One region of the Photobacterium gaetbulicola genome, then DNA from elsewhere that is predicted to be linked to it. Evidence: predicted binding sites of a transcription regulator. Region 1 holds the regulator's gene; each other region holds the start of a gene.
The links. Region 1 encodes CRP, which controls carbon source genes, mostly activating them, when cyclic AMP is high. Its sites were predicted from a motif close to TGTGANNNNNNTCACA; they were not measured.
Positions count from the first base shown of each region.

Region 2: a site for CRP is predicted at 1,224-1,239, ahead of rppH (RNA pyrophosphohydrolase). Genes of this name have one in related genera too.
Region 3: a site for CRP is predicted at 1,608-1,623, ahead of C9J03_RS18845 (CTP synthase). Genes of this name have one in related genera too.

Region 1 is NZ_PYME01000004.1:50,603-53,883, forward strand. It holds gene C9J03_RS04405 (phosphoribulokinase) at 1-426, shown strand, start outside; gene C9J03_RS04410 (OsmC family protein) at 557-961, opposite strand; gene crp (cAMP-activated global transcriptional regulator CRP) at 1,232-1,864, shown strand; gene C9J03_RS04420 (hypothetical protein) at 2,051-2,239, shown strand; gene C9J03_RS04425 (DUF1338 domain-containing protein) at 2,319-3,116, opposite strand; gene astD (succinylglutamate-semialdehyde dehydrogenase) at 3,161-3,281, opposite strand, start outside.
Region 2 is NZ_PYME01000009.1:120,397-123,677, reverse strand. It holds gene C9J03_RS10110 (DUF6482 family protein) at 1-134, shown strand, start outside; gene mutH (DNA mismatch repair endonuclease MutH) at 141-809, opposite strand; gene rppH (RNA pyrophosphohydrolase) at 1,391-1,909, shown strand; gene ptsP (phosphoenolpyruvate--protein phosphotransferase) at 1,937-3,281, shown strand, end outside.
Region 3 is NZ_PYME01000023.1:58,981-62,261, reverse strand. It holds gene relA (GTP diphosphokinase) at 1-624, shown strand, start outside; gene mazG (nucleoside triphosphate pyrophosphohydrolase) at 698-1,507, shown strand; gene C9J03_RS18845 (CTP synthase) at 1,707-3,281, shown strand, end outside.

The DNA.
Region 1 (3,281 bases):
CTACTTATCGGCATGGTGCCTATCGTCAACCTCGAGTGGATCCAGAAAATTGTCAGGGACACCCGGGATCGCGGCCACTCCCGCGAGGCGGTAATGGAGTCTATCGTGCGCTCGATGGATGACTACCTCAATTACATCACCCCGCAGTTTTCCCGTACTCATATCAACTTTCAGCGAGTACCAACGGTCGATACCTCCAACCCCCTCAGTGCCAAGGGGATCCCGAGCCTGGATGAAAGCTTCGTGGTGATCCGCTTCCGCGGGATCAAAAATGTCGACTTCCCCTACCTGCTGTCGATGATTCAGGGCTCGTTTATGTCGCGCCACAACACCCTAGTGGTACCCGGCGGCAAGATGAGCTTCGCGATGGAGCTCATCATGCGGCCGCTGATCCAGCAGCTGATTGATACGGGGAAGATCGGGTAAGAGCGGCGATAGGCGATAGGCGATAGGCGATAGGCGATAGGCGATAGGCGATAGGCGATAGGCGATAGGCGATAGGCGATAGGCGGGATTTTACTCTGCCCCTGGCCCATCGCCATCTTTTGCCGCAGTATTACTCTTCTACCACCTCATACGAATGGGTCATCTCGACCCCTTCCCCCAACATCAGGCATACCGAGCAGTATTTTTCCAGCGAGTCTGTCACCATCTTGGCCACAACGGCTTCATCCAAGTTTTCTCCGGTAACGACGAAATGCAAGTTGGCCGTGGTAAAAATACGCGGGGCCTGCTCGCGCCGAACCGAGGAGATCTGCGCTTCGCAACCGGTAATTTTCTGCCCCGCCGACTTGAGACCGTCAACCACATCCACCGAGCTACACCCGCCTGCAGCCATCAACACCAACTCCATCGGACTCGGTGCTTTTTCGCCACCGTTACCGTCCATAACCACGCTGTGGCCAGAATTTGACTGTCCTAGAAAGGTCATATTCTCGACCCATTTCACTCGTGATTGCATTGCTTTCTCCTTACAACTTTTAGGGGCTTTTGGCACTATCTAGCAACTGTGTGATCATGTGCACACTTATGACTACAAAATGGCCTTTTCAGATAGATCAATATCAAGAAAAGCGCGCCGAAAAAAGATAAAATCTGAACTAATTATTCACGTGAGCTTGCAGCCCAGCGGTTGACTGAATATCCTAAACGACGAGCTAATTATGATTAGGCCCAGCCTCATTTTGAAGGACGTCGTTGTTGGGCAACAAACGCAGAGGAAGTTAGTAATATGGTTCCAGGTAAACCTCAAACAGATCCAACTCTAGAGTGGTTTCTTTCCCATTGCCACATTCATAAATACCCATCAAAGAGTACTTTGATCCACGCGGGTGAAAAAGCAGAGACGCTCTACTACATCGTCAAAGGTTCTGTTGCGGTCCTGATCAAGGATGAAGAAGGTAAGGAAATGATCCTGTCTTACCTAAACCAAGGTGACTTCATCGGTGAATTAGGCCTATTCGAAGAAGGCCAGGAGCGTACCGCATGGGTTCGTGCCAAGACCCCTTGTGAAGTCGCAGAAATTTCGTTCAAGAAATTCCGCCAGCTTATCCAGGTCAACCCGGATATCCTGATGCGCCTGTCAGCACAGATGGCAAGCCGCCTTCAGGTGACCAGCCAGAAAGTCGGTGACTTGGCGTTCTTGGATGTTACCGGCCGTATCGCACAGACGCTATTGAACCTGGCCAAACAGCCAGATGCAATGACTCACCCAGACGGTATGCAGATCAAGATCACCCGCCAGGAAATCGGCCAGATTGTTGGCTGTTCCCGCGAAACTGTGGGCCGCATTTTGAAGATGCTGGAAGAGCAGAACCTGATCTCCGCCCATGGTAAAACCATTGTTGTTTACGGTACGCGCTAAGCAACCCGTTGAAACAAGTCGATCCCCAAAAGCCGCATCATGCGGCTTTTTTATTGCCGTTCGCCAACCCTTTTCATACTTACACAGCATTAGTGTCTAGTGCATCACTGTTTTTATGCTTGTATCTATTCCGTCCAATGCTACATTGTGCATATCAACCCTCATCACCTGTAATGGAATACCGGTATGGATATCGAACGCTATTCGCCACACAGCTCTCACCACGTACAGCGCGGGGTCATTTCACCGCTTCCAGATACCATCGAAATGACCGGGTTCAGTGACAGCCGCCACTATCTCGAGCAGCACGAAAGGGTGAAACGCTATCCGCCAGAAACGCACCTGGGCTACCCACTCGACAGTTTCAAGCATTAGTGCAGTCCATAGAACAAGCCTGCGACCACGGAGGCCACAGGCGCTAGGGCTTACACTAACCGCTGCGAGTACGACAGCGTCAGTTTACATCGGTACTTTCGAAGATCTTGTCAGCTGACGCCTCAACAAAACCGGAATACAGCTCACCGTCTTCCTTAGGGTAACGCTTGGCAAACTCATAGAAGCCGCCGGGAATGGTATAGACACCATCGGTAAAACCGACCTCTACCCTATCTGCCATGGTCGACGACTGCTCCAACATCACCTCGGGGCTCCCCTTGACCTCACCGCCTGAGCTATTGATTTCAAACCCGTTGTGGCGCAGCAGGTGATTGACCTCGGCCACCTCGGTAAACTGCTCGAGCTGATTGAGGCTGACGGTGAAATGATTGGCACCAAAGCCATGGGCGGCCAGCCAGCCGGCATACTCGCTCTCGGCCGCCAGCAACTCATAGGTCGCGTAGTCCAGGTCCCATAACCGGCCACCATACAAAAAGGCTGGATCATGCATGGCCTGCTCGGGCACCTGTTCAACCAGATCCCTGACCGTTTGCTGCAGCAGGGAGCTAAACTGGCCGACCATCAATTCGCTGATAAACACTTTGGGTGCCAATGGGTTGGGATGCTCAAAATGCTCGGCGTACAGCTTTTTGGCCTCGAAGTGGTAGCGGCCACACGGCTTGTAACCAAGCGCGATAAACGGGGCCGCCAACCGGTCAAGACCGACCATCGGTAAGTTAAATGTCCGCAGCGCAATATGGTCGTTGAGCAGCGGCTCCTCCTCGGTCAGCAGATCGTGAACCTGAGCAGCCGAGGGGCACAGACGCTGGATATAATCCTGCCATAACTGTTCAAATAGTTGCTCTACCCTTTCCATGTGCTCGCTATCCTCTTTGGCTAGTGAATGATTGACGATGGCTCTCACAGCGTGAGACCCGGTGAAAGCTGAGCGGGTAACTCCGGCTTCTCACCTTCCATCGATGCCATCGGGTATGCACAGTAGTCTGCCGCGTAATACGCACTCGGCCGTAAGTTCCCCGAC
Region 2 (3,281 bases), on a different contig from region 1:
TCGAACAGGCAGGGGAGTTATTACGCCCGCTGGGGATCACCAGTGTGACGCTCCGGGTGATTGATCCCTATGATGAGTTCTCGCCTGACGGCCAGCTCAGCCAATGCCGGGAAGATATGACCATCGCCTTGTAAGCCGCTTTACAGAATAAAGTACTTTTCCAGCAAGCCGGCGGTGAAGTGGGTCTTGAGGTAAAAGCCTCGCGGCAGGGTCTTTATCGGCTGGCCGTTGGCACCGTAGGCTTCTGTCAGCGCTTTGCTGTTGGCGGCTTTCGGACGCAGTTGCAGCACTTCGCCGTGGCGGGCAGTGATCTGCTCGACCTGGCCGAGCACGATCATATCCATCAGCTCTTCCCAGTCTTGCCTTAGTTGCTGCTCCTCTTCTGCCGAAGGGCTCCACAGCAGCGGAGAGCCGACATGGCGTTCGGCCAAGGGAATATCGCGCTCACCCTCTACCGGGATCCACAGCACCCGGGCCAGCTTGTGGCGAATATGACTGTTTTCCCAGCACAGGCCGTGCAGCCCTATCAGCGGAGCCACACAAACGAAGGTGGTTTCCAATGGCCTGCCGTGATACCCGACCGGAATGGTCTTGAGCTCAATGCCGAGGTCCGCGAAGTCTGGTACCGGCTTGCTGCCAGCACTGGCACCGAGGTGCCATTCCAGCAGTTGACCCACCCAGCCTTTGTCACGTCGCAGATCTGGCGGGACAGTGATATTGGCTATTTGCGCCAGTTCACCGAGGGTCATCCCGGCCAGTGCGTTGGCACGCATCAAAAGTTCCTGTTCAGTCTTCGGGGTCGGTTGCATGGTGTTTACCTTCTGTATGGCAGGCGATCCTACCATAGCCGCGGTGGAGGATCCTATTCCCCAGTTATCCACAGGGTTGGGTGGCAAAAAACTTTATTATACCTCATCTGTGCATTTATACAGGGGTTGGTTGGTAATTTGACCAGTTGGATGGTGGTTTTTTGAGTGGTTGGTGCTTTTTGATGTGGATAAAATGCTGGGTGGTTGATCTTTGACCGATCTAAAAATGTGGCAGGGATGATCTTGTTATAAAGTGGCGCTGTAACTCGATTTTTATGCTTTAGTGTATGTTTAGTAAGGTTTTTATTGGGTTTTTATGCAGTGGTGACCCGTCCTTTTGTTGTTGCGTTTGATACACTAACCCACGGGATTGACGGCTTCTTCACAATTCTATCCACAGAAATCGTGTATAAATGTGGTCTATGTCTCATTGTGATGTTTATAAAGTATCCAGCAGCGAAAAGTTATCCATATTGTGAGGCTCAGCTAGGAAAATAGACGGATAAATAACAATGTTTGTTTACCCATAGGGTTGTCTGTGAAAAAATCACTATTAATAGAGATTTAATTGAGGTCGTCCAGTGATTGATGGCGATGGGTACCGCCCAAATGTGGGTATTGTGATCTGTAATAGCCATGGCCAAGTATTCTGGGCTCGACGATATGGACAACATTCCTGGCAGTTTCCGCAAGGTGGGATTGATGAGGGGGAGACCCCTGAGCAAGCCATGTATCGGGAATTATACGAGGAAGTAGGGCTAACCAAGAAGGATGTACGGATTGTGGCGTCTAGCCGCCATTGGCTACGTTACAAATTACCCAAGCGGCTGGTTCGCTGGGATTCCAAGCCGGTTTGTATCGGGCAAAAGCAGAAGTGGTTTCTGCTCAGTCTAGAATGCGATGAGTCTAAGGTGAATATGCAACGTGGCAGTACGCCGGAGTTTGATGGTTGGCGCTGGGTCAGCTATTGGTATCCCGTGCGGCAGGTTGTGTCTTTCAAGCGAGATGTATATCGCAGAGCATTAAAAGAATTTGCTGCCATAGCCATGCCTTTTAAAGAGCGCAAAGAACGAAAAAAGCGCCGGGGCAAGCGCGGCTAAGTCAGTTGGTAGGGAGCGGGGCGGATTATGCTGACGCAACTAAGAGAAATTGTTGAGAAGGTGGCGGCGGCCCCGAGTCTGCTTGATGCCCTCGAACAACTGGTGATCAGCACCTGCAAGGCCATGAAGACCGAGTGTTGTTCGGTCTACATTGCGGATCAGCAGCGCCAGCGTTTTACTTTGATGGCGACCAAGGGGTTGAGAAAGCCCCATCGTTATGTTGGCTTGCCTTTTGGCCAAGGGTTGGTTGGCTTGGTGGCCGACAGGGCGGAACCAATTAACGTTGCCGATGCCCGGCATCATCCCCATTTCAAACATCTCCCCGGGATCGGGGAAGAGTCTTTCAGCTCCTTTTTTGGTACGCCGATTATTCATCAGCGCCAAGTCCTTGGTGTACTGGTGATCCAGCAGCGTGAGCAGCGCGAGTTCGACGAGAGTGAAGAATCCTTCATGGTGACGTTGGCCGCGCAGCTGGCCGTGTTGCTTGCCCATGCCAAGGCGCAGGGAATGTGGCCGGATCAGCACAACGGCCTTCACTTGGTAGGCTCTGCAGCCTCCACCGGGGTGGCAGTTGCTCGCGCCTGGTGGGATGACAACCAGCCTCGGCTGGAACACGTGGCCCCGGCCTCCTGCCTGGATCGCGAAGCGGAACAAGAGCGTTTGACCATTGCTATCGAAATGGCAAGCGCTGAGTTTCGCCGCCTGCGCAAGCGCTTCGACAGTGAGCTGCACAAGGAAACGCTGGCCATATTTGACCTGTTCAGCCACCTGCTCAATGATCCCATGCTGAGAAAGGATCTGTTCCACAAAATTGCCGGTGGTGATTTGGCCGAGTGGGCGATCCGCCAAGTGGTGGAAACCTACTCTGCCCGCTTCGCCAATATGGAGGACGCCTACCTCAAGGAGCGGGCGCAGGATATTCGTGAGCTAGGCCAGCGGTTGCTGTTCTTTCTGGCCAATGAAGAGGTTTCCGAACTGTCTTGGGAGGAGCCGGTTGTTCTGTTGACCCGCGAGCTGACCGCCGCCATGCTGGCCAGCGTGCCGCGCGATAAGCTGGCTGCCGTCGTATCCCAGGAAGGTGCGGCCAACTCCCATGCCGCGATTCTTTCCAGAGCTCTGGGGATCCCCGCGGTGATGGGGGTCGATTTTGTGCCGGAGAAAATCCACAACAGCCTGGTCATTGTCGATGGCTACCGTGGCGACCTGCTGGTCAACCCGAACCGGCATGTGCTGGCTGAATACTTGCGCCTGCAGAAGGAAGAGCAGGAATTGGCAGCAGTGGTTGAAACCGGGTTGGATAAACCGGCGGCGACACTGGATGGTGAGCGGATCCACATTTTTCTCAATGCCGGCCTTAGCGCCGATACCAGTA
Region 3 (3,281 bases), on a different contig from region 1:
AATTCGGCCGATGAGCTGTTTGCCGGGATCGGCAGCGGTGATCTGCGGATTAATCAGGTCATCAACCATATCAATGCCTTGGTCAATAAACCCACGGCAGAGGAAGAGGATCAGCAACTGCTGGAGAAGCTGACCGAAGCCAGCAGCAAGCCGGTAACCACCAAGAAGCCGCAGCGTGATGCGGTGGTAGTGGAAGGGGTGGATAACCTGATGACCCACCTTGCCCGTTGTTGCCAGCCGATCCCGGGCGATGATATCCAGGGCTTTGTGACGCAGGGGCGGGGGATTTCGGTTCACCGCAGTGACTGTGAGCAACTCGAGGAGCTGCGTCATGTCGCGCCGGAGCGGATCATCGATACGGTGTGGGGCGGCGGCTTTGTCGGCAACTACCACATTACGGTGAGGGTCACCGCGGCAGAGCGTAACGGCCTGCTCAAGGAGTTGACCAACACTTTAGCCAACGAGAAGGTCAAAGTGGCCGGTATGAAGAGCCGGGTTGATTTCAAGAAGCAGATGTCGATCATGGATTTCGATATCGAGCTGACCGATCTGGAAGTGCTGAGCCGGGTACTCAAGCGTATCGAGCAGGTGAGAGACGTCGCCGAGGCGAAAAGGCTGCACTAAGCAGTATTAGATTTAATGACAAAAGCGGGAGCCAAGGCTGCCGCTTTTTCTTTTGCAGACAGAGATTAACCCTATGAGTAAATCACAACGCCCTATCGAACAACTGGTGGAGATCATGGCCAAGCTGCGTGATCCGGACAATGGCTGCCCGTGGGATCTGAAGCAGACCTTCGCCACCATCGTGCCGCATACCTTGGAAGAAGCCTACGAAGTGGCCGACGCGATTGAGCAGCAGAATTGGGATGATGTCCGAGAAGAGTTGGGTGACTTGTTGTTTCAGGTGATATTTTACAGCCAGCTCGGCAAGGAGCAGGGGCTGTTTGATTTTGATGATGTGGTGCAGGGGATCAACGAAAAGCTCACCCGCCGCCACCCCCATGTCTTTTCTGATACCGAGTTTGCCAGTGAGGCTGACATCAACGCCAATTGGGAAGCAGAAAAGGCCAAGGAGCGCTCCGCCAAAGGGGAGGATAGCAGTGTCCTTGCCAATATCCCGCGCGCGCTGCCGGCACTGACCCGGGCCGATAAAATCCAAAAGCGCTGTGCCAAGCACGGTTTTGACTGGGACACTCTGGGTCCGGTGCTCGACAAGGTCCAGGAGGAGATTGACGAGGTGTTGGAAGAGGTCATCCAGGTGTCACCGGATCAGGATAGAATCGAAGAGGAAATGGGAGACTTGCTGTTCGCGGTGGCCAACTTCAGCCGCCATGTGCAGGTCAAGCCGGAAGTGGCTCTGCAGCGGGCCAACCAGAAATTTGAGCGCCGTTTTCGCGAAGTGGAGAAAACTGTGCTAGAAAGAGGGAAGCGCCTTGACGATTGTTCACTGGAGTACCTGGATGCAATCTGGGACGAGGTCAAGCGCAACGAGCTGAAGACAAAGTGAGCTAGGTGGAGGGGATACGGGCGGCCGCACGGAGGAATGGTCAATCTATAGTCACCTAGTTTAGTAGAATTGATTTGAGACAAAAAAAAACCAAACGTGCTGTGATAGTTTTCACGTTGTGGCGATAAAGTGTGTCTGGTATACTAATTTCCCGTCCAGATACTTTTTATATCCTCTATACCAATCTTCCAGGTAAAACATGACGACGAATTACATTTTTGTTACGGGCGGGGTCGTATCCTCACTAGGTAAAGGTATTGCTGCTGCATCACTAGCGGCTATTCTAGAAGCACGTGGTCTGAAAGTGACCATGATGAAACTAGACCCTTACATCAACGTTGACCCAGGCACAATGAGCCCGATTCAGCATGGTGAAGTATTCGTAACGGAAGACGGTGCAGAGACTGACCTTGACCTAGGTCACTATGAGCGTTTCATCCGTACCAAGATGACTAAGCGCAACAACTTCACTGCGGGACGTGTTTACGCTGATGTACTGCGTAAAGAGCGTCGTGGTGACTACCTAGGTGCAACGATTCAGGTTATCCCACACATCACCAACGCCATCAAAGAGCGTGTTATTGCTGGTGCAGAAGGCCACGACGTTGCTATCGTCGAAGTTGGCGGCACAGTAGGTGATATCGAATCTCTACCATTTATGGAAGCTATCCGTCAGCTAGCTGTAGAACTAGGCCGCGAGCGTGCTATGTTCATGCACCTGACATTGGTTCCATACCTGGCAGCGGCTGGCGAAGTGAAAACTAAGCCAACCCAGCATTCTGTGAAAGAGCTGCTTTCTATCGGTATTCAGCCAGACATCCTGGTATGTCGTTCTGACCGTATGATCCCTGCTAACGAGCGTGCCAAGATTGCACTGTTCTGTAATGTTCAGGAAAAAGCCGTTATTTCAATGAAAGACGTAGATTCCATCTACAAGATCCCACAGCTTATCAAGGCTCAGGGTCTTGATGACTTGGTATGTCAGCGCTTCGGTATTACAGCGCCGGAAGCTGATCTTTCTGAGTGGGAACAGGTGATCTATGAAGAAGCTAACCCGACAGCCGAAGTTGTTATCGGTATGGTGGGTAAGTACATCGAACTACCAGATGCTTACAAGTCAGTGAACGAAGCACTTAAGCACGCAGGCCTGAAGAACCGCCTGTCTGTGAAGATCAAGTACGTTGACTCGCAAGATGTCGAGAGCAAAGGCGAAGAAGCGCTGCAAGGCCTTGACGCTATCTTGGTTCCTGGTGGCTTCGGCGGCCGTGGTGTAGAAGGCAAGATCCTGACTGCACAGTACGCCCGTGAAAATAACATCCCTTACCTAGGTATCTGCTTGGGTATGCAGGTGGCATTGATTGAATTCGCACGTAACGTTGCGGGTCTTGAAGGCGCTCACTCTACTGAGTTCAACGCTGATACCAAGAACCCGGTTGTTGGCCTGATCACTGAGTGGGTTGATGGCGAAGGCAACGTTGAAGAGCGTACCGAAAAATCTGACCTTGGCGGTACTATGCGTCTTGGTTCTCAGCTATGTCACTTGGCTGAAGGTTCGAAAGCGCGTGAACTATACGGTAACCCAACGATTCATGAGCGTCACCGTCACCGCTACGAAGTAAACAACAACCTACTTCCTCAACTAGAGAAAGCAGGTCTGAAAATTTCTGGTCTGTCTGCAGACAAGAAGTTGGTGGAAATCATCGAGATCCCGAACCACCCATGGTTTGTGGCCGCTCAGTTCCACCCTGAGTTCACCTCTACGCCTCGCGATGGC